3 regions of the Pelagibaculum spongiae genome follow, and region 3 is predicted to be linked to each of the others. Evidence: predicted binding sites of a transcription regulator. Region 3 holds the regulator's gene; each other region holds the start of a gene.

Region 1 (7,272 bases), on a different contig from region 3:
ATTAATGATTCTTCTAATACCCGTGACTGGGCATTAGAGCGATATAAAATTGCGATATCTTTTCTGGGGCTGCCGTCGCGCACTTCCTGTTGAATTCGATCAACGATATAACGCGCTTCATCTAAATCATTAAATGCTGCATATAGTGAAATTGCTTCGCCATCGCCGTCATCGGTCCACAGCTTTTTGCCCATTCGCTCGGTGTTATTTTCAATAACAGCGTTAGAAGCATTCAAAATATTGCTAGTGGAGCGATAATTTTGCTCCAATTTAATGCTTAAAGCATCTGGGTAGTCACGAGAGAATTGTTGGATATTCTCAATTTTTGCACCCCGCCAACCGTAAATAGACTGGTCATCATCACCTACCACAAACAGCTTACTGTTTGGGCCGCACATTAAACGCAACCAGGCATATTGAATGGTGTTGGTATCTTGAAACTCATCGACCAGAATATGCCGGAAGCGACCCTGGTAATGATTTCGCAGCTCAGTATTGTTGCGCAGGGTTTCTAACGAGCGCAGCAATAACTCAGAGAAATCGACCATGCCACCGCGATCACAAGCCTCTTGATAAGCCTGATAAATCTGCAAATGCGTCTGACGATGAAAATCGTTGTAAGTCTCGATATGTTGTGGTCGAAGACCTTCTTCCTTGCTGTTATTAATAAACCACTGCACCTGACGCGGTGGCCATTTACTTTCATCCAGTCCGGCTTCCCGCATGATTCGCCTGATCATTCGGTACTGGTCATCGGAATCAATAATTTGAAACTGCTGTGGCAAATTGGCTTGCTGCCAATGTTGGCGTAAAAATCGATGCGCCAGACTATGGAAAGTGCCTAACCACATGCCGGCTGGCGATACACCTGCCACCGACTCCACTCGACCGCGCATTTCTGCTGCCGCTTTATTGGTAAAAGTCACAGCAAGTAATGACCAAGGTGAAACACCCACACCACCAGAGGCGGTCAAAAAAGCGATTCGATGCACCAGCACCCGGGTTTTACCCGAACCCGCACCGGCCAATACTAGGCAATGCTGTTCTGGCGCGGCGACTGCGTCTCTCTGCGCCTTGTTAAGATTGTCGAGAATCGGGGATATATCGTCCATCGGGTCCGCCTTTATGGAGCCAGTTTAATACTCAATTCGCCAAGTCCTGATCACTATTTTGCTAGCAGGCCCTAGAGCCTGACCGATTCTACCAGCAGATAACCTCTGGATAAAATCACAGTACCAGTTAGCACTCACTTTCAGCTAAATATCGGTAAGTTACATAACAAATCAATTTGTTACATTTTGACCCGCCGCTTTCTAAGAGTATATTTCGGCTATCGTATTTCCGGAGATCTGAATGCCCAAAGCTTCTAATCAAGCTTATTCCAGCCCGTTACTTCCTGATTTTGAACAGTTAGCCAACCAGTTAGCTGATGGTTTGTATGTGGTCGATAAGGACAGGCGTATCTTATTTTGGAATCAAGCAGCCGAATTAATCACGGGTTTTTCTGCAGAAGAGGTCGTCGGACGGCATTGCCATGAAAATATTTTGCGACATACCGACCAAAAGGATCGAGCGGTCTGTATTAATGGCTGTCCGTTACTCGCAGTGATTGAACGCGGTAAAAAGCATCGTTGTCGTTTATTTCTCAAGCACAAGAGTGGTCGCAAAGTTGCGGTTGAAGTGCGCACCGCCCCCCTGACCGATCGTGATGGGGAAATCATTGGTGCAACAGAGATTTTTAGCGATATCTCACGTCAGCTAAGCAATGAAACTCGCCTTAAAAAACTGGCAGACCAAGCATTACTCGACGAATTAACTGGCTTGCCTAATCGCCGCCATCTACTTCGAGAGCTCAGCCTTCGCTGTGCTGAAATGCATCGTCATAAAATTAATTTTGGCTTGCTATTTATTGATATTGATCATTTTAAAAACATTAATGATAAATACGGCCACGATGCCGGTGACCTAGTGCTAAAGCAGCTATCAGATTATTTAAGTCAAGCATTACGAAATAGCGACATGCTAGGCCGTTGGGGTGGAGAAGAGTTTGTCGCGATCATGCCCAGAGTCAGCCCACAAAAATTGAAAATCATTGCCCAGCGCTTGTCTGATATCACTCGTGGCACATTAATTGGTATTAGCTCGCATCATTCTGAAAAACCATCAGCAGCAGACAATCTGGATATTATTTGCACCTTGTCTATCGGTGCGACTATCTCATGCTCAACTGACTCGCCCGAGACGATTGTTCGCCGAGCCGATCAATTAATGTATCAAGCCAAGCTAGCAGGCAGAGATAGTATTATTTACGATTTATAAAACATTACAATGATCAATAAATTTCTGCCTGCTTTGATGATTTATACCAATTCAGTAAATCATCTTTCCGCTTAAGTTCGTCAACTACCTAAAAAAGCCGCTATTGATTAATTAGCTACTGGCTTTGTGAGTTTACTCACAACGATTCAGCCCAGCAAAGACCAGACTTTTGCTGTGTTATTCAAGGAAAAGAAAACTCAGGTTATGGACAACCGAGCATATTCGCTGGTCTACACCAGCACCGCCACCGAAGAAATATCTGCCGAACAAATCCGCCAGCTATTACACAGCGCACGTCCTAATAATCAGCGGATCGGAATTACCGGCATGCTGCTTTATTGCGAAGGATTATTTATTCAGGCAATTGAAGGTGAGCAGCAACAAGTTGAAGCGCTATATCGTCGCATTTGTGAAGATCCTCGCCATCATATGGTCACCACTCTACTAAAGCGGCCCATCGAAAGACGCCGCTTTAATGAATGGGAAATGGGCTACTATGGCCCCTATGCTGATGACCTAGCAGACGAAGCTGGCATTACCGATTTTCTGACCGTGGGCCTGCTGCGCGATGAATTAATCAAACAACCATCCTTGGCAATGAAGCTGCTAATGAGCTTTCGCCGCCATAGCGTTAGAGCTTGATCTCCTCGCTTTAAAACCACCGCTTCCAACACTAAATCTGTGCCGGTGATTCAATTCACCGGTAAATCACTATCGGTAAACTGATTCGCCGCAGTTACACTGGACCAATGAAAAATCTGCTACAAAAACTGATTCTAAGACTGGCCGGTCAATACCGAGATCTGTTCGAGAAATTTTGCTATGGGGTGATTTTATTTGCCGCAGGCATGCTGATGTATAACGGCTATCAAAATGGTCAACCTGAGCCAGAGGACATCTACGCATTAGTGATGTTATTTGCCGGGCTATTGTGGAGTTTGTGGTTTTGGCTACGAATCTTAGCTACTCGATTTTTAAGACTTATCTCTTGATCATAACTCGTTACCTATTTTGAAATTCCAGGTTATTTTTAGCCACCTATATTCAAGATTGATGGCTAAGGAAATAACTTATAATCAATAAATAATTTCGAGTAGCAATTAATTTTCATCACTATTTTTTATCAAACTTTTATCAAACACCACCCACAAGGAAGTCGCTGTGATCGATGATCTTGAAGCACGCATTATCTACCAAAAAAACGGCCTTTTAGTTGTAGATAAGCCTTTTAATATCCCCACTTCTGGACGTTCACTAGATGACGATGACTGCCTGCAATATTGGCTGATGCAGCGACATGGAACAATGGTATGGGCAGTTCACCAGCTTGATGCAGACACCAGCGGCGTTAACCTTTTTGTTACAGAAAAACGGTTGGTTTCTATCTACAAAAAAGCACTCGAAGACCATAATTCAGTGAAAGAATACTTGGCCATTGTTCATGGAAATCCAACCTGGAATCAGTGCGAAGAGTTTGGCGCAATCGGCAAGATTGATCAGCGAAGCCTTGGCATTACACCCGATGGAAAAAGTGCCCACAGTCAATTTACCGTCACCAAAAAAGGCCCAGAGCATTCGCTGGTAACGGTCAACATATTCACCGGTAGGACCCATCAAATTAGAATTCATTTAAGTCACCTCGGCCACCCAATAGTGGGAGAAGAATGGTACTGCAACCCGCCTTGCAACAGGCACCCTCGCCAGGCACTTCACTGTCATATGGTTCACCTTCCCCAAATGGAACAAACATTTATCGCACCTTTGGCAACCGATCTGAAACGACTCGCAGATGAGCTTCAATTGTAACTAGAACATAGCCCGATAATCCGGCAATATACTTGAGCAGAAAGCAACCACACTTAAGACAGACCCAAGCATACCTATAATTTCCAGCAGCTGAAATTCATTTTCAATAAGTAACTTAGCCAGCTGAGTTAAATTGGAAATAAGTTAATCCACCGGCTCGTTAATCCGTTTGAAAAGGATACATCACTATGAATTTAGAAAAATCTAAAAAAAGAATCTCTAAAAAAGCCAAGGCAGGATTCAAGGGCTATCCAGCAATCGCCATCACCTATTACGGACCGAATGAAAAACTGGCTACTGAAGTACACCTTGAATTTGTCGCAGAAGAAGGCAAAGAGCCTCAAGTTGAAACCTTCACTACCGAAAACGATATTCGTGAAGATGAAACCATCCAATCTGTCATAGTAAAAATGATTGAACGTTCGGGTGCACTGTCAGTTACGTTGAGCGAAGATGTGAAACTCAAAGCTGTGTAGTAAGACTTTTCAATCCATTCCTATCGCCGTATAAGCAGCTAATTTCGGTGATTTTCTAATATTAACTGGTGTAAGAAGATTCTGAAAATTTAAGTTTTTTGGTTGGTATTATTTTTTGCTTGGTATTAATTGTTGCTTGGTATTAATTGTTACGTAAGCATTCGCATAAGACACTTACATTGTCGGGTACGCCGTAAGCTTACCCGGGTTTATATGCGACATGTTTGTTCAATAATGTAAAAACAAGTGCAACGATTAATCGTATGCATATGTGTTTTCTAAGATGCGAGTTTTTCGTTATTTAGAAACCAAACCTTTCAACAATAAAAACAACCAACTAATCACCCCGACATTTTTGAAAACAATTGAATCACCGCCACACCTGAAACAATCAATGTCATGCCGACAATCGCTGGCCAGTCTGGCACTTGTTTATAAATAACAACGGCAATCGCGGTAACCAGTACAATGCCCATTCCCGACCAAATCGCATAGGCAATGCCTACCGGTATGGTTTTTAACACCAGAGATAAACAATAAAATGAAATAGCATAACCAACAACCGTCAGGCTGCTAGGCCATATTTTGGAAAACCCATCAGATGCAACCATTGCATTGGTTCCGATCACTTCAGCTACAATCGCAATCACCAAATAAACATATGCCATTAAATACTGCTCATTTATTAAAATTAAAATTCATATTTTAAATACCATATTCTTTATCGACCCGAGCAATCCGCACTTTATAACTGGCATACCATTTTTCTCGGCCCAGTTTTTGCGCTTGCAGATGATCGACATTGGCTTTCCATACCTTGATTGACTCCAAATCTTTCCAGTAAGACACGGTAATGCCTAGTGCTTCTCTAGCAGATTCCACACCCAAATAGCCAGATTGCTGCTGTGCGAGTTCAACCATGGTATTGGCCATATCGGAATAACCATTTTCAGCTGAATCTGGCTGCAGCAATGAGCTAAAAATCACCGCGTAATAAGGTGGCTTCGACGTTTGTGCAATTAACGGTTCATTAACAAGAGACATAAATAACTTGCCTAATTTTTATAATGATTAAGCCAACCAGCCTAAGCTGTGCCCATATTTAGCTAACATGCCAAGGCACATCACAACCACAATTACTCGCAAGTATTGAGGGTTAATCTTCACCAGAAAATGGCTACCAACCCAGGCCCCTATAAACTGGCCAACCATCATTAATAGGCCTGCTGCCCAAACGACTTTCCCTGCGATTAAAAACACTATTAAGGAAGCAATATTGGTAGCGAAATTGAGTGTTTTAGCAATCGCGGTTGATTCAATCAAACCTTGGCCTCGTAACGATACTCCAGCCAAAGCAAAAAAGGAGCCGGTGCCCGGGCCAAACATACCGTCGTAACCGCCAATTATTGGCACAACAAATCGGCGGTAGCTTTTACTGGCGACCTTCTGTAACTTTGCTACATTATTTTTTTTGCCTAAAGAAGGTGAACAAATAAAATAAATAGCAATCAATAATAAAACTAACGGAATAATAAAATTCAAAGCATCGGTATTAATAAACTGAACGGCAATAGTGCCTGCAGTTGAACCAATAAACGCCGCTAGCATTAATAAGCGAACATCTTGCCAACGCACCTGTTTTTTCTTCAGCATCATAAAAGTCGCGGTTGCGGTGCCCATGCTGCCCTGCAACTTGTTAGTGCCCAGCGCCGCTAACGGTGGAACGCCGCTGACAATTAGCGCTGGCAAAGAGATCAAACCACCACCTCCTGCCAAGGTATCGATACAACCCGCGACCACTGAAACAGAAAATAAAAACACCAATAACTCGACAGAAAAACCCAAAACATCCACTGAAACTTCATCTCCAACAGAGCAGCAATCCGTTGAAAACGGACTGGCTTTAAATAGGCAGCCAGATTAACACAGTCACAACTAAGGTCGGTTGACTCTTCGCTAGGCCCAGTAGAAACTTTGCCTTAGGATACTGACTCGAGCAATGCTTTATCAGCCCGGGTTAATTTGGCAACCACCAGTGCATATGACGCGCTAACCAAATCTTGCAGCATATTTTCAGATAACTCACTGCCAGCGTTAGACGTTGCATCTGTAGATGAATGTAAAGAGACCGTGATCCAATGTTTTTTATTTAGATGATACCCGGGGCTAACCGCCTCAAACTGATCTATCAGAAAGGTAACATCTGCAGGCAAAGCCTTAAGACTGATTTGTTGCGGTAACTGGCCTTCAGTCAACAGCGCAAACATTTTGCCAACAACCTTATAGACACAAACCTGCTTACCAAACGGGTAGCTGGCTTTCACTCCCGGTAGCTGCTGTATGTATTGCTCAAGCATTGCGCTCTGCTCCTGGTTATTTCAAAAGAGTCGGTCAAGTCATGACTATTGATTAATCATGAAACTAGAGAATGCCTGAAGTCGACAAGTTACGGCAACTTCCACCATTAAATTCAACTGACGAGCTAAGGCTAATTCCAATCAACAGCAATATTAGTCATACCAAATATTACATAGATTTCTAGTAATATTTCTTACTGAAAATGGCACCTATGGATAAAAGTTTCTGCGGCCTATTGTTGGTTTTTAAATACATGTTTATTCAGATTGTGCAGTTTTAATCGCTTTAAAAAATATTGAGCCAGACAGATTAC
Region 2 (7,272 bases), 310 kb from region 3:
GCAATGTAACTGGCTGCCCAGACTTAGCTTCCAGCAGTGCGAGCTGTTGTTTTGCCTGGTCAATAATTGGTTTGGGAACACCGGCCAGTTGTGCGACTTGCAAACCATAGCTCTGGTTGGCAGGGCCGTCCTGAACTTCATGTAAAAATACAATTCGATCATCATGCTCAATCGCATCTAGGTGAACATTGACCGTGCCAGAAGTATTTTCAGGCAGGCTGGTCAATTCGAAATAATGAGTAGCAAATAAGGTATAAGCCGAGATTTTTTCTGCCAGATGACGCGCAACAGCCCAAGCCAGAGATAAACCATCGAAAGTACTGGTGCCGCGACCAATTTCATCCATTAACACCAAGCTTTGGTTGCTGGCGTTATGCAAAATATTAGCGGTTTCTGTCATTTCAACCATAAAAGTTGAGCGGCCGCTGGCTAGGTCATCGGATGCGCCGATTCGAGTAAAAATTCGATCAATCGGGCCGATCAATGCGCTTTGTGCTGGCACATGGCAACCGATATGGGCCAATAGAGTAATTAATGCTGTTTGGCGCATGTAGGTCGACTTACCACCCATGTTTGGGCCGGTAATAATCAGCATTTTTCGATCATTTGAAAAGCGAGTGTTGTTGGCTACAAATGGGGTGTCCAATACCTGTTCGACCACCGGATGGCGACCGCCTTGAATATCTAACCCTGGCTGATCGGTAAATTCTGGCTGGTGGTAATCTAGGGTTTCTGCCCGTTCGGCTAAATTACTAAATAAATCAATGCAGGCAATTGCTTGTGCTGATTTTTGTAGCGGTGGTAGTTCACCAAGTAATTTTTCAAGCAAGGCTTCGTAGAGTGCTTTTTCACGTGCCAAAGCGCGCTCTTTACTACTGAGTGCTTTTTCTTCAAAGCTCTTTAGCTCTGGAGTAATAAACCGCTCGGCATTTTTTAATGTTTGGCGGCGAATATATTCATCGGGTGCTTGTAGAGCGGCCATTTTGGACATTTCGATGAAATAACCGTGTACTCGGTTATAGCCCACCTTCAAGGTAGAAATGCCGGTTTTTTCTTTCTCACGAATTTCCAAGTCGATCAGGTATTGCCCAGCATTTTCACTAATACCGCGCAGCTCATCTAATTCGCTGTCGTAACCTTCGGCAATCACACCGCCATCGCGAATCAGCATTGGCGGATTATCGATCACCGCTTTTTGCAACAGCCCGGTAATTTCCGGAAATGGTCCCAGCTGCTGTCGATAATCTTCTAAAGGTTCGCAGTCGGTGCCGGATAATAAATCGAGCATTTCTGGTAATTGTTCTAATGCATAACGCAACTGGGTTAAATCACGCGGGCGAGCAGACTTTAATGCGATACGTGCCAGAATGCGCTCAACGTCGCCAATTGGTTTTAATAATTGGTGCAAGCTGTGGTGACGATCTTGTTCGCCAATCGCAGCAATAATACCCTGTCGCTGCCGCAATAAATCATGATTGCGCAACGGGCGGTGTAACCAGCGTTTTAATAAACGTGAGCCCATCGCAGTGGCGCAATAATCCAGCACGCTGGATAAGGTGTGCTCAGTGCCGCCAGACAGGTTTTCAGTTAATTCCAAATTGCTGCGAGTTTGTGCGTCGAGCAATATACAGTCATCGCGCTGTTCTATGGCAATGCCGTGAATATGCGGTAGCTCGCAGCGCTGGGTGTCTTTGGCGTATTGTAATAAACCGCCAGCGGCGCAGACAGCTAATGGCATTTGTTCCAAACCAAAACCGGCCAAATCTTTAGTAGCAAACTGCTTTAATAGACAGTGGCGGGCACTGTCGATTTCAAAATGCCACGGTGCCATTTGCCGCAAACCTCTGCGGGCTTTTAGTACTGCGGGTGGCGTTAAATCTTCAGGGATCAACAGCTCAACTGGATTGATTCGCTGGATTTCCGACAGCATGGCTTCGCCGTCGTCTACTTCACAGCAGCTGAACTGACCCGAGGCCATATTTAAAACGGCTAAGCCAAAGCGACCTTTATAACTAACCAATGTGGCGAGCAAGCTGTCATTTTTTTCATCAAGCAGCGCAGAATCACTCACCGTGCCAGGCGTGACAATTCGAGCAACTTTGCGCTCGACTGGCCCTTTGCTGGTCGCCGGGTCGCCAAACTGCTCAGCAATGGCGACGGTTTCGCCCATTTTTACCAGTCGTGCCAGATAACCTTCGGCAGCATGATAAGGGATACCAGCCATGGGGATTGGCTCGCCGCCCGAATTACCACGGGAGGTCAGGGTGATATCCATTAAGCTGGACGCTTTTTTAGCATCGTCATAAAACAGTTCGTAAAAGTCACCCATACGATAAAACAGCAGATGATCTTTATGGTCTGCTTTCAGCTTGAAGTACTGCTGCATCATTGGCGTGTGGGGGCTTTTGCTATCCTTGATTTTGCTCATCAGTCTACTGTTCTACGCTCTGTGGAGGTTGGAAATCACTACGGGTTATTTCGGCTGATCACTGCTGTTGTTGATTTCAGCAAACCAATCAGCCGGCCATTGTAGCAATCGCTGTCCAAGGTGCCAGTAGAGAAGTGCTTTTTACGGTTAATCTGATTGATTCAGCAGGATGGATTACTGATCAAAACGAATTCGATATAGTTACTCATTTTTGAGATCCTGCAAGAATGCTGGTTCTGCGACGAACTGTGGTGGGGTTACTTATTTTATGCAGGTTCACTTTTGCCTGATAGCGCAGGAGGCGCCATGAATGCTTTTCAATTAGCTCAAGCGGTGGGCGAACGCCTACAGCAAAAGAAACTGTTTTTAGTTACGGCGGAATCTTGCACCGGTGGTGGCATTGCCGATGCAGTTACCGCCGTTGCCGGTAGTTCTGGCTGGTTTGAGCGCGGTATTGTTACCTATTCCAATCAAGCCAAAAATCGTTACTTGCAAGTGCCGATGGATCTGATTGATCAGCATGATGCGGTTAGCCAACAAGTGGCTGCTGCTATGGCGCTTGGTGCTGCTGAGCGTAATAATGAAGTCTCGATTTCTGTCACGGGCTTAGCTGGCCCAGATGGTGGCAGTGAAAAAAAACCAGTAGGTACGGTTTGGTTTGGCTTCTCAATTAAAGGAAATGTTGTCACTATTTGTCAGCATTTTATAGGTGATCGTCAGGCAGTAAGAGCGCAGGCAGTAGTCTTTGCCTTGTCTCAACTGCTTAAGCAACTGGCTGACTAATCATCAGTTATTGGCCAACGACTAGTGATTGTTAGAAAATTTTATTTGCAAAGATTCTTTGCCAGACCAAAACAACTGTATTAACATACAGCAAAACGCACTGTTTATCAGAGGATGGTATGGACGATCAAAAACGTAAAGCGTTAGACATGGCACTCGGTCAAATTGACCGCCAATTCGGTAAAGGCTCAGTAATGCGCCTGGGCGAGGAACAGCGTAAAGCGATTCCTGCTATTTCTACCGGTTCTTTGGGTTTGGATGTTGCGCTGGGTATAGGCGGATTGCCTAAAGGCCGAGTAGTTGAAATCTATGGTCCGGAGTCTTCTGGTAAAACCACGCTGGCATTGCAAGCGATTGCTGAATCTCAAAAAACAGGCGGCACTTGTGCCTTTGTTGATGCCGAGCATGCGTTAGATCCAAACTACGCCGAAAAACTGGGTGTTAATGTCGATGAGTTACTGGTTTCTCAGCCAGATACCGGCGAGCAGGCATTAGAAATTACCGATATGTTGGTGCGCTCAGGTGCAGTAGATTTAGTGGTAATTGACTCGGTAGCGGCATTAACGCCAAAAGCTGAAATTGAAGGCGACATGGGTGATGCCCACGTCGGTTTACAAGCGCGTTTAATGTCACAAGCACTGCGTAAAATCACCGGCAGCATCAAGCAAGCGAACTGTATGGTTATCTTCATCAACCAGATTCGTATGAAAATCGGTGTCATGTTTGGCAGCCCAGAAACCACCAGTGGTGGTAACGCACTAAAATTCTACGCTTCAGTTCGTTTAGATATTCGTCGTATCGGCGCTATCAAGAAGGGCGATGAAGTACTGGGTAACGAAACCCGGGTTAAAGTTGTTAAGAACAAGGTAGCTCCTCCTTTCCGTCAGGCTGAATTCGATATTCTGTATGGCGAAGGTGTTTCCCGTGAAGGTGAAATCATCAGCATGGGCGCCAAGGAAGAGATCATCGAAAAGTCCGGTGCATGGTATAGCTATTCCGGTACTCGAATTGGCCAAGGTAAGGAAAATGTTCGTCAGTATCTGAAGGACAACCCTGAAACTGCCAACGAGATTGAACAGAAAATTCGTAAAAAACTGTTGGTTGATCCTTTGCAGGCAGAAGCAGATAAAAAACAGGCAGCAACTGACGCGAAAGCGGCAGCAGAAAAGCCAGCAGGTAAAGCTGCGCTTAAGGAAGTTGGCAAAAAAGGCTAACTTCCCGGCAGTGCGTTAATCTGCCAAATCCTCTGAGAAGCCGCGTTTGCATTACGATGCAAGCGCGGCTTTTTTTGTGGTTAAAACTTTTTATGGCTGAACATTGCACTGGTTAATGAGTTTTAGCTGGTGGATCAAATAATTAATTTGCATGAATAATCGTCTAGTTGATCGGTGGCAGCTAAAAAGTGCCTGAAGGTCGAAGCCTTGTTGTTGCTGCGTTATACTGCTGTGTCGAATATTTTCCCTGCTGAGGATTTCTGTAGCACTATGGAAGATCAGGATATCCGGGTAAGGGCAATTGGTTTGCTCTCACGACGGGAGCATTCATTAAAAGAGCTGCAACAAAAGTTGTTAGCTAAAGGTGCCGACCCCGACGCATTGAAGCCAGTGCTGGAGTGGGTAGTAGCCGAAAATTATCAAAGCGATCAGCGTTATTGTGAAATGTTGGTGCGCAATCGTTGTGACGCTGGCTATGGCATGATGCGAATCCGCCAAGAGTTGTCAGTAAAAGGTATTGATAGAGAGTTAGCTGGTGAAGTGCTGGAAAGTTTGCAGCCCGACTGGTGTGACATTGCGTATCAGCAACTCCTGAAAAGGTTTGGCGAAAATTGGCAAGTGGGGCATGATGCCCGCAAGGTTCAAGCCTTTTTAGCTCGACGTGGATTTGATTCTTCTCAAGTAAAGGTTGCCATGCATCGGCAGCAAGATTGGTAGGTTAGAGGATTAGATGGATAACCGTTTTGTAAGTAGCGCAGATCTGCGTGAAGCTTTCCTGAATTATTTCGAAGAGCGTGGTCACCAGCGTGTGCCATCCAGTCCTTTGGTTCCGGGCAATGACCCGACCTTGCTGTTTACCAATGCTGGCATGGTGCAGTTTAAGGACGTTTTCTTGGGTGATGATATTCGTAACTACACCCGGGCGACGACTTCCCAGCGTTGTGTGCGTGCCGGTGGCAAGCATAACGATCTGGATAACGTCGGTTATACCGCGCGTCATCACACCTTCTTTGAAATGATCGGCAATTTTAGTTTTGGTGATTACTTTAAGCGTGAAGCGATTCAATACGCTTGGGACTTTTTGACCAAAGAAATGGGCCTGCCACAAGAAAAATTGTGGATCACCGTTTATGAAGATGACCAAGAAGCTGAAGATATTTGGCTAAAGGAAATGGGCGTTTCCGCTGAGCGTTTTTCTCGCTGCGGTGCCAAGGACAACTTCTGGTCAATGGGCGATACCGGCCCTTGCGGACCTTGTTCTGAAATTTTCTATGACCACGGCGCTGATGTTGCCGGTGGTCCTCCAGGTACTCCAGAAGAAGATGGCGATCGCTATATCGAAATCTGGAACATGGTTTTCATGCAGTACGACCGTGATGACAAGGGTGTATTAACGCCGTTGCCAAAGCCTTGCATCGATACTGGCATGGGCTTGGAGCGTTTGGCTGCAGTGATGCAGGACGTTCACAATAACTACGATATCGATTTATTCCAGAGTCTGATTAAAGCCGTCGCTAAGCTGGCTGATTTTAACGACTTGGAAAACCGCTCTTTGCGGGTAATTGCTGACCATATCCGTTCTTGCGCCTTCTTGGTGGTTGACGGTGTGGTGCCTTCTAATGAAGGTCGCGGTTATGTATTGCGCCGAATTATTCGTCGCGCAGTGCGCCATGGTCATAAGTTAGGTCTGAATGACAGCTTCTTCTTTAAACTGGTTGCGCCATTAGCTAAAGAGATGGGCCAAGCCTTCCCTGAGCTGGCGGAATCTGAAGCACGGGTTGAAAAAGTACTGCGGATCGAAGAAGAACAGTTTGCGCGCACCTTGGATCAGGGTATGAAAATCCTGGAACAAGCGATTGCTGAACTTGAAGGTAAAGTATTGCCAGGCGAAACCGTGTTCAAGTTATATGACACTTACGGTTTCCCACTCGATTTAACGGCTGATATTTGCCGTGAGCGAGATCTCGATTTGGATCAGGCCGGTTTTGATGCAGAAATGGCAGCGCAGCGAGCGCGTGCGCGTGCGGCAAGTAATTTTGCAGCCAACCGGCCTGAAGGTTTGGAGCTGGAAGGTAAAACCGAATTTACCGGTTATGCGCATCGGACTGGATCTTCACAGATTGCTCATTTATATGCGGGCGATCAGAAATCTGAAGCATTAAGTGAAGGCGATCAGGGTTTGTTGATCCTCGATCAAACGCCTTTCTATGCGGAATCAGGTGGTCAGGCTGGCGATAAAGGTTTGCTGGTGACGGCAACTGGTAGTTTCCAGGTAACTGATACCACCAAAGATGGCGGCTTATTCTTGCACCACGGTGTGGTTAAGTCTGGTTCGGTGGTTGCTGGTGATTTGATTGAAGCCAAGGTCGACACTGAAGTGCGTGACGCGACCGCGTTAAACCACTCAGCGACTCACTTGTTGCATGAAGCATTGCGTCAGTTGTTAGGTCGTCATGTCACTCAGAAAGGCTCTTTGAACGATTCAGCGCGGTTGCGTTTTGACTTTGCCCACCCTGAAGCAGTCACTGCTGAAGAGTTGTTGCAAGTAGAGCGTTTGGTCAATCGAAAAATTCGTGAAAACCTGAAAGTTTCGACTGAAATAATGACACCAGAGCAAGCGCAAGAAAAAGGCGCTATGGCGTTATTTGGTGAGAAATACGGCAGCGAAGTTCGCGTATTGACCATGGGCGATTTCTCCATGGAATTATGCGGCGGTACCCACGTTGAACGTACTGGCGATATTGGTTATTGCAAAATTGTCAGCGAGTCTGGCATTGCGGCTGGTGTTCGTCGTATTGAAGCAGTGACCGGTGAAGCGGCTGAAGCTTGGGTTACCGCTCAATCAGA
Region 3 (7,272 bases):
TATTCTGAGCAAAAAACATTGATAATCAGGTGTGTTAATAGCAGTTTAATGCGGCGTTTAAGTGGTATTCTGAAAGAGGTGCTTAAATTCGGGAAAATATCAAAAAACCTGTCAAGCGATTTTTATATTAAATTGTGCTGAATGGTTACAATTTACCATCTAAAACCTAGACAACAGAAACACCAGGCATGCCCGGCAAGTTAAATACACAGATTTAATTAACAGTATTAGCTGGAGTTTTTTGGTGGTGGTTGATTTGCTCGCCAAACTTTCGTTTGTTGCATCACTCTTGCCTTGAACGCGCTGATATTTAGATAACTGCCTATCGCATGGGCAAATGCTCGAACGTTCGATAACGCCTTACTTTGGCCGCTCATGATTTTAGCCCACCAGACCGCAGTGGTATCGATTTTTAATCTGTCAAAAATAGGAGGCAGTTGGCTATCCATGTGATATTTTTTATCATTTCTCGCCATTCGGGCACTAGCATCAACCAGCTCCAGATAATCATTTAATGAAAACGGCAAAGGCTTTTGCTTTACATGTGGTTCATTGGATTTATTCTTTAGGTGAGCGCTATCTGAAAAAGGTTTCAATAGAGCAAACTGATAATCATAGCGCCGGTTTTTAATCGATTTCTTATTATTTTTAATACGAGTTTGGTTAGATGCTATTTCAGGCAGTTCAGTTTCGACTCTTGCTTGAATGGACGTGTAATCCGATGTTTCTGGTGTTTTAGCTATGCCCGCTCGCAAAGGATTGAGGTCAACATACGCCATGCAAGTCAGCAATGCTTGTTCATCAAGCAGCGCCTGAGCTTTAAAACGGCCTTCCCAAAAACGCCCTTTGCAATGGTCTTCGGCATTAGCCAACCGAGCCAGTGGTTCATTAATCGATTTCATAAACCAGCTAATTGAATACAATCGCTTACGACATTCTTCAGCTTTGGCTTCAACATAATGAATTTCAGCTGCGCTAAGTAGGCGACGCTTTTGTGAATTGAGGTATTTTTTAACTAACGGCTCGGCATCGAACACTTTGGTATATTGCAATAATACCTGGCGCGCACTCCATTTATTGGCTCGTGCAACATCAACATAAAGCACCAGATGGTAGTGATTGCTCATCACGGCATAGGCTGCTACATCAATTGAGAATGCCCGCGCCAGCAGATCAATTCGATCGACAATCCACTGGCGGCGATGATCATAATTTTTTCGAAGCTCAGGCACAATCGCAGGATCTTCACCACACAACCACCCTCGCCTAACGCATCTTGAACAGGCATGCACATATGGGTTCGCTTTCGGGTCAAACAGAATGGCACGAGGTGCTGGCATAATAAAAAAGGAAGGCTTTTTACAAGCATCCACTCCAACTCATTTCAGTGGTTGGTTGATGTTAGCTGACGTGAACTCACATTTGAAATCAAAAATTTTTAGGCAATAGCGTTGGTCATAGATAAATTTGTGGGTGGCAAAATTAGTTGCAAAATTTAGTTTTCCACCTTATTGAAATACAACCTAAAAAGTGTCAGAGCGTATTTACTAAAAGAAGACTTTGATGGCTTTTGGCAGTACACCTCAGCATATCATGCAGGTAATTATTTAGATCGTTGGTGCAATAGAACCATGCGATCAAAAATAGAACCAATGAAGAAAGTAGCGAAAACTATAAGAAATCATCGAGACTTAATCTTGAACTGGTTTAAGGCCAAAAAAGCTTATTCAAGTGGGATTATTGAAGGCTTAAATACCAAGGTAAAACTGACGGTGAGAAAATCTTATGGATTTAAAAGCTATAAATGCACTGAGATAGCGCTCTATCATAGCCTTGGAAAACTACCCGAACCAAAACTAACCCACCGATTTTACTGAAGAGGCAAACAAATAAAAAAACCGCAAATTGAAAGTTTACGGTTTTTCTGGCAAATGTTTATTGCTACCAGACCAGTTATTAAAATCAGATTAATTCTGATCTTCAGCCGGACTATCATCTTCAGCATCAACGTCACTTTCAAAAGCGCCTTGATCTTCTGATTGCGCAGTAAAGCCGCCTTCAAAAGAACCATGCTCTTGGCGAGGTTCACGAACTGCTGGATACGCCAGAATTTCTAAGTAGAAAGACTCTAGAGCCAACGACTCTACTTCATCGATACACTTGTTGATTGCCTTAAGATGGATCTCTTTTGCCTGCTCTTTATCATGACCGAACTTACAAGCGAACCCCCAATAATCTGCATCCGGTGGTAATTTTTTGTTGCGCTCGCGCTTGAGGTATTTTTTAACATCATGCTTAGCTGATTCGACCAAACGAGGATATTTAATTTTTTCATGGGTTAACTGAAATATTTTTTTCATAAATGCTCTGTAAAAACAATTCTTAATAGATAAACCAAAGCGAAAACCACTTCGACCTATAAAAAACAATGGCTAAAATCACTCAAATGTTAAAAGTGATTAGCTCTGTGGGCGAAACACATGAACATTTTCATGCCCCTGCTCTTTTAAATGCAAGGCATGTAATTGGCTCATTACGCCTTTTTCACAATAGAACAGATATTGCTTGGCCGGATCAAATTCGGTGACCTTGTTTTGAATATTGAAAAATGGAATTTCCAACAATTCAACACCCAATAACTCACCTTGGCCAGGTTCACTCACTAAGCTAGCGAATGACTTGGTTTCTATCTCATCTGGGTGGCGAATATCAACAATCACTGAACCTGCCAGTGCTTTTTGCTTCACTTCAACCTCAGGCTGCTCTTCAATATCTTTCAGCACATTATCGATTGACTGAACTACTGCATCTTCGATTGCCTTATCCAACACAGCAAAATCAAAGCGTTCTTCTTCAGCTTCAATTTTTGGCAAACGAGCACGCGTGGTTGGTTTTTTCGAAATCACACCACAATATTCAGGCATTTGACTGGCCATATCATGGGTGCCGATTTGACGAGAAATATCGATAATCTCTGGCTTGTCCATAGTCACTAATGGGCGTAGCACCAGTTTTTCAGAGACTCTCTCGATCACATTCAAGTTTGCTAAGGTTTGGCTGGACACTTGTGCGACCGATTCGCCGGTCACTATACAATCTAGCTTCAAACGATCTGCAATTTTATTGGCTGCCCGGTACATCATCCGCTTAAGGATCACACCCATTTGCGAATTTTCAACTCGAGTTAAAATCTCAGCGACTACACCTTCAAAAGGTACCGAAACAAACTTCACTCGATGCGAACTAGAGTACTTTTCCCATAATTGATGAGAAACCTGCTTAACACCAACTTCGTGAGCTCGGCCGCCAAGGTTGAAAAAGCAAAAATGCGTCTGCAAACCACGGCGGTTAACCAAATAACTGGCAACACCAGAATCAAAACCACCTGAAATCAGCGATAGCACAGCATCTTGAGTACCCAGCGGGAAACCACCCAAACCTGGCTGCTGCTGCTGAACCATAAAGCATTGCTGGCCAACAATTTCCATTTTGATCGTAATATCAGGTTTTTTCAGTTTAACACCAACCGCTTCGGTCAACTGATTTAAACCACCACCTACTTGGCGTTCAACATCAATGGAGCTAAAAGCGTGGTGATTACCAGTACGCTTCACCCGAAGGCAGAAGGTTTTTCCTTTGAGCACTTCGGTATAGTGCGGCAATGCAAGCTGCAAGATATCGTCGATGGTTTCAAAGTCATGCGGGAACACCCGCAGGAAACTTCCAATGCCTGGGGTGCAAGAAAGCACCTGCTCTGCGGCTTCCTGATGCTGTTCGACAACACCGTCAACATCGAGCCGATCCCAGTTACCAGAGACTTTGATTTCTGGGTCGATTCGCTTGAGCTGTACATTCAAATTGCTTTTCAGCTGTTGAATGAAACGCTTTCGAACCGGTTTACTTTTAATGGTTATCTCTGGAAATAGTTTGATCAGGTACTTCATGAATTATCCGCGGGCCTATGATTAGCCAATACAGGTGACAAGCAAGCGGGCGATTATAGCTAAAGCTGGGTCATGTCCCAAACTTCCCTTGATAAAAATAGACTCAACACAACTTTGCGCTCGACCCAACTACTGAATATAATAACAGCACTGTTTTAATACTCAGGTACCAACATGCTGAAGTTAACTCACAGGCAGCAGCAAATCCTTGATGTAATCAAGCAAAACCTTCAGCTGACTGGCTTCCCTCCAACCCGGGTTGAAATTGCCCAACATTTTGGTTTTCGTTCTGCCAATGCTGCAGAAGAACATTTAAAGGCTTTGGCTAAAAAAGGCGCTATCGAACTGTTGGCTGGCACATCTCGCGGCATTCGATTGTTGGGCGATCACCAACATGACCCAGACGAAACCTTACCATTAGTAGGCAAGGTTGCCGCAGGCCAGCCTATTTTGGCCGCTGAGCATGTCGAGCAAAGAATTCAAGTAAACCCTGGAGTATTTCGCTCAAAACCAGATTTTTTATTACGAGTAGAAGGCTTAAGCATGCAAGACATTGGCATTCTTGACGGTGACTTATTGGCAGTGCGCCAGGCTCAAACTGCACTCAATGGCCAAATTGTTGTCGCTCGTATTGAAGAAGATGTCACCGTAAAGCGATTTGAAAAAACCGGCAAGCAAATTTTACTGCACCCGGAAAACAAAGATTTCGATGTGATCAAGGTTTCCCCTAAAACCGCTTTTGCGATTGAAGGTATCGCAATTGGTGTGATCCGGGATTTCTCTTAATCGATTGAAGGTGTTTTTTAGGTTTACTAGTAGCGATAGGATAAATGATCTTATTGACAAGCTAAACTTCGAGCTAGTTAGAACAGAATAAGCAAAGCCACAGAAATCAAAAAGGCCGCATCTAGCGGCCTTTTTGGTTAAAAAATTAAGTTTTAATATTAAACAGTGACACCGTCACTCTAAACCATGAGATAGATTTTCTTTGGCTTGTCGCCATCCCACCATCCAGTTGTGTCGAACATTGACTGACCCAGCATACGGACAAGCTTCTTTGGACATACCGACCAAGCCTGCATGATACCCTTTACTCCAAGCTCTTTGCGTGCGATCCCGCTTATGTGTCTTCATGCTTTCCATTTCCTCCTCAGGGTTGGCATTAAACACGCATCAGGTCGTTTTGGTTTAGCTAGGTACAGCAATGTCACTTGTTATTGTTGTAGCGCTGGCAAACCACATTTACCCGATACAACTACCTCAAGGCAGCCTTTTAAAGTTAGACCAAACCTTGAGGTAGAAAAAACCGGCCAGCTATTGAGTGTTACATCATTTTAAAAATTTACGACGTCTCAAACAGACTGCCAACCAACCAGCAAAAATCATTAGCCCGCCTGCCGCGCCACCACCCGAATCATTTAGCGGCTTCTCCGGGACACACACTTGAGGTGCTGAAGGCGCAGTAGGGTCGTTGTCATTTGCACGGGTCAAACGAACGCTAAATACTTTGCCTTGTAAGCTGTCATCGGCTGCTGCAGTTGCCACAGCGGATGCATAAATCACTGGATTGCTACTATCGCCGACAATTTTATTGATGCCAGTAATCACAATTCCTTGGCTACAATCGATCAGATTCGATGCATCGAGCATGATTTCCACTGAATCGGTATTAACTACATCACTGCCAGCAGGAAAATATAAAAAGCCATGTCGCTCACTGCCGGTAGAAACTGAAGTTCTACGCACAACCGCGTTGCCACCGATAATACCGCTGTCACTAACCGCCGAAGCAGAAGAACTCAGATCTGTTTCAAGATAACCAAGACCTACCGCCGCTTCATTCGGGCTTGAGGTATCAAAGCTAATAGCTTCGGTCAATGTTGCAGAGACTTGGGAAGATCCTACGGCAATGCCGCCAGTATTTATTGCACTAAGACTGGTATCGTAATCTTCGTTATCTACCAGCGGCGCTACAATTCCGCTATCGCTATCGCCATCGGCTGCAATACCGGCAAAGGTCGTGCCGTGGCCATTTTGCGGATCTGTAGCATCAGTGATTCTAAACCAGAAGCCTCGTGCCCAACTTATGGTTGAATCACCCTCAGCACGAGAGAAATCTCCAACTCTGCCAACTACAACGGGTGCAGTACCGTCATCACTGACATCTAGTGCGAAGGAAAATTTATCCACATCATCAAACGCGATGGTTTGATAAGCACCTAAATCAAAAGCTTGGCGATTATTTGAGGGGTAAACTACTGCTCGTTGATGATCTGTAATCGTGCAATTGCTTAAAACATCAAGCAGACCACTATCATCCGCATCACTACAAGTCAGACTGCTTCTATCAACCGCTTCAAAATGACGAGACCAACCCACAATAACGCCGCCAGCATTAATCGCATTCGCCATGTTATCTTCATTACCCCAGCTCGTAAGAGTTGGCAATGCAGTGTTATTTAATTGCGCCCGAGTGGTTCGAGTAGCAGTATTTCTAATTGCTAGGCTCGGGCGAATCACCGCCTGCCCTGTTGGCCATTCACCTGCTGTCACATCAAAATGAGAATAACCGACTACTTCAATACCATTTGATGTATTGGCAATATCTCTGACAACATTTTCTACAAAATAACCTGTCGCTGCACTAGTTGCTTCAGTAATTGACAGGTCTGATGATTCAGCAGTTAATGGATCTTGAACTGCTGCAATAACCTCAACCCCTCTAACAGAGTCAGTCGTGAGTACGCCATTGAGCCCTCGAGCACAAAAAGCCGCTGTTGTAGTGAACTTAAAACGTACATCACGTGTTCGACAATTTCGAGATGCGGCACCATAAACTAGCCCAACCACCTGATCTGGTAGATTGTTTTGCACCAAAACACTATTAACTTGGAAGTTAAGGCCACCGTTACCTTTTTGAACGTCACTAAATTCGCTAGGAATTTGTAAAGGCTCAGCTTTGAAAACTGCAGCGTGGGCAGTCGCTGCTGCCATAGAAGTGATAAGCAATGAAGCTGGCACCAGCCATCCTGATTTGGACATAAACTCCTCAGAAAAATTAATCGCCGCATGCATGCGCAGCTTAGGGAGCTGTTATCTCAAATCGCTAAGCTTAAATCAATCAGGAAACCGGATAACGTTGACCGTAGATTACTTGTAATTGCTTGGCTTTTTCCTGTTGATCATCGGTCAAGCGATTAGATAGTAGAGAAATACCTTCCTGCGCTCTGGCATAGCCTCGCTCCAGTGCCAACAAATACAAAGCATTGGCTGATGAAAGATCGGTTGAACGACCTAATCCATAAATCATTAAACCCGCCAGACCAAC

What was found. Region 3 encodes LexA, which represses DNA repair genes until DNA is damaged. Its sites were predicted from a motif close to TACTGTNTANNTANACAGTA; they were not measured.
Region 1: the regulator LexA is predicted to act here: its motif matches at 1,216-1,235, upstream of uvrD (DNA helicase II).
Region 2: the regulator LexA is predicted to act here: its motif matches at 3,285-3,304, upstream of recA (recombinase RecA).

The regions. Positions count from the first base shown of each region.
Region 1 covers NZ_QDDL01000014.1:33,761-41,032, reverse strand. The annotation lists gene uvrD (DNA helicase II) at 1-1,112, opposite strand, end outside; gene DC094_RS20395 (sensor domain-containing diguanylate cyclase) at 1,354-2,319, shown strand; gene DC094_RS20390 (BLUF domain-containing protein) at 2,524-2,961, shown strand; gene DC094_RS20385 (hypothetical protein) at 3,069-3,311, shown strand; gene DC094_RS20380 (RluA family pseudouridine synthase) at 3,481-4,125, shown strand; gene DC094_RS20375 (hypothetical protein) at 4,314-4,601, shown strand; gene DC094_RS20370 (DMT family transporter) at 4,943-5,269, opposite strand; gene DC094_RS20365 (antibiotic biosynthesis monooxygenase family protein) at 5,307-5,645, opposite strand; gene DC094_RS20360 (TSUP family transporter) at 5,673-6,455, opposite strand; gene DC094_RS20355 (MmcQ/YjbR family DNA-binding protein) at 6,581-6,958, opposite strand.
Region 2 covers NZ_QDDL01000003.1:430,512-437,783, reverse strand. The annotation lists gene mutS (DNA mismatch repair protein MutS) at 1-2,428, opposite strand, end outside; gene DC094_RS10850 (CinA family protein) at 2,735-3,211, shown strand; gene recA (recombinase RecA) at 3,331-4,425, shown strand; gene DC094_RS10840 (regulatory protein RecX) at 4,600-5,142, shown strand; gene alaS (alanine--tRNA ligase) at 5,156-7,272, shown strand, end outside.
Region 3 covers NZ_QDDL01000003.1:124,690-131,961, forward strand. The annotation lists gene DC094_RS09465 (transposase) at 228-1,373, opposite strand; partial or broken gene DC094_RS09470 (transposase) at 1,509-1,877, shown strand; gene DC094_RS09475 (DUF6172 family protein) at 1,968-2,360, opposite strand; gene thiI (tRNA uracil 4-sulfurtransferase ThiI) at 2,460-3,944, opposite strand; gene lexA (transcriptional repressor LexA) at 4,119-4,730, shown strand; gene rmf (ribosome modulation factor) at 4,905-5,078, opposite strand; gene DC094_RS09495 (hypothetical protein) at 5,274-6,986, opposite strand; gene DC094_RS09500 (tetratricopeptide repeat protein) at 7,066-7,272, opposite strand, start outside.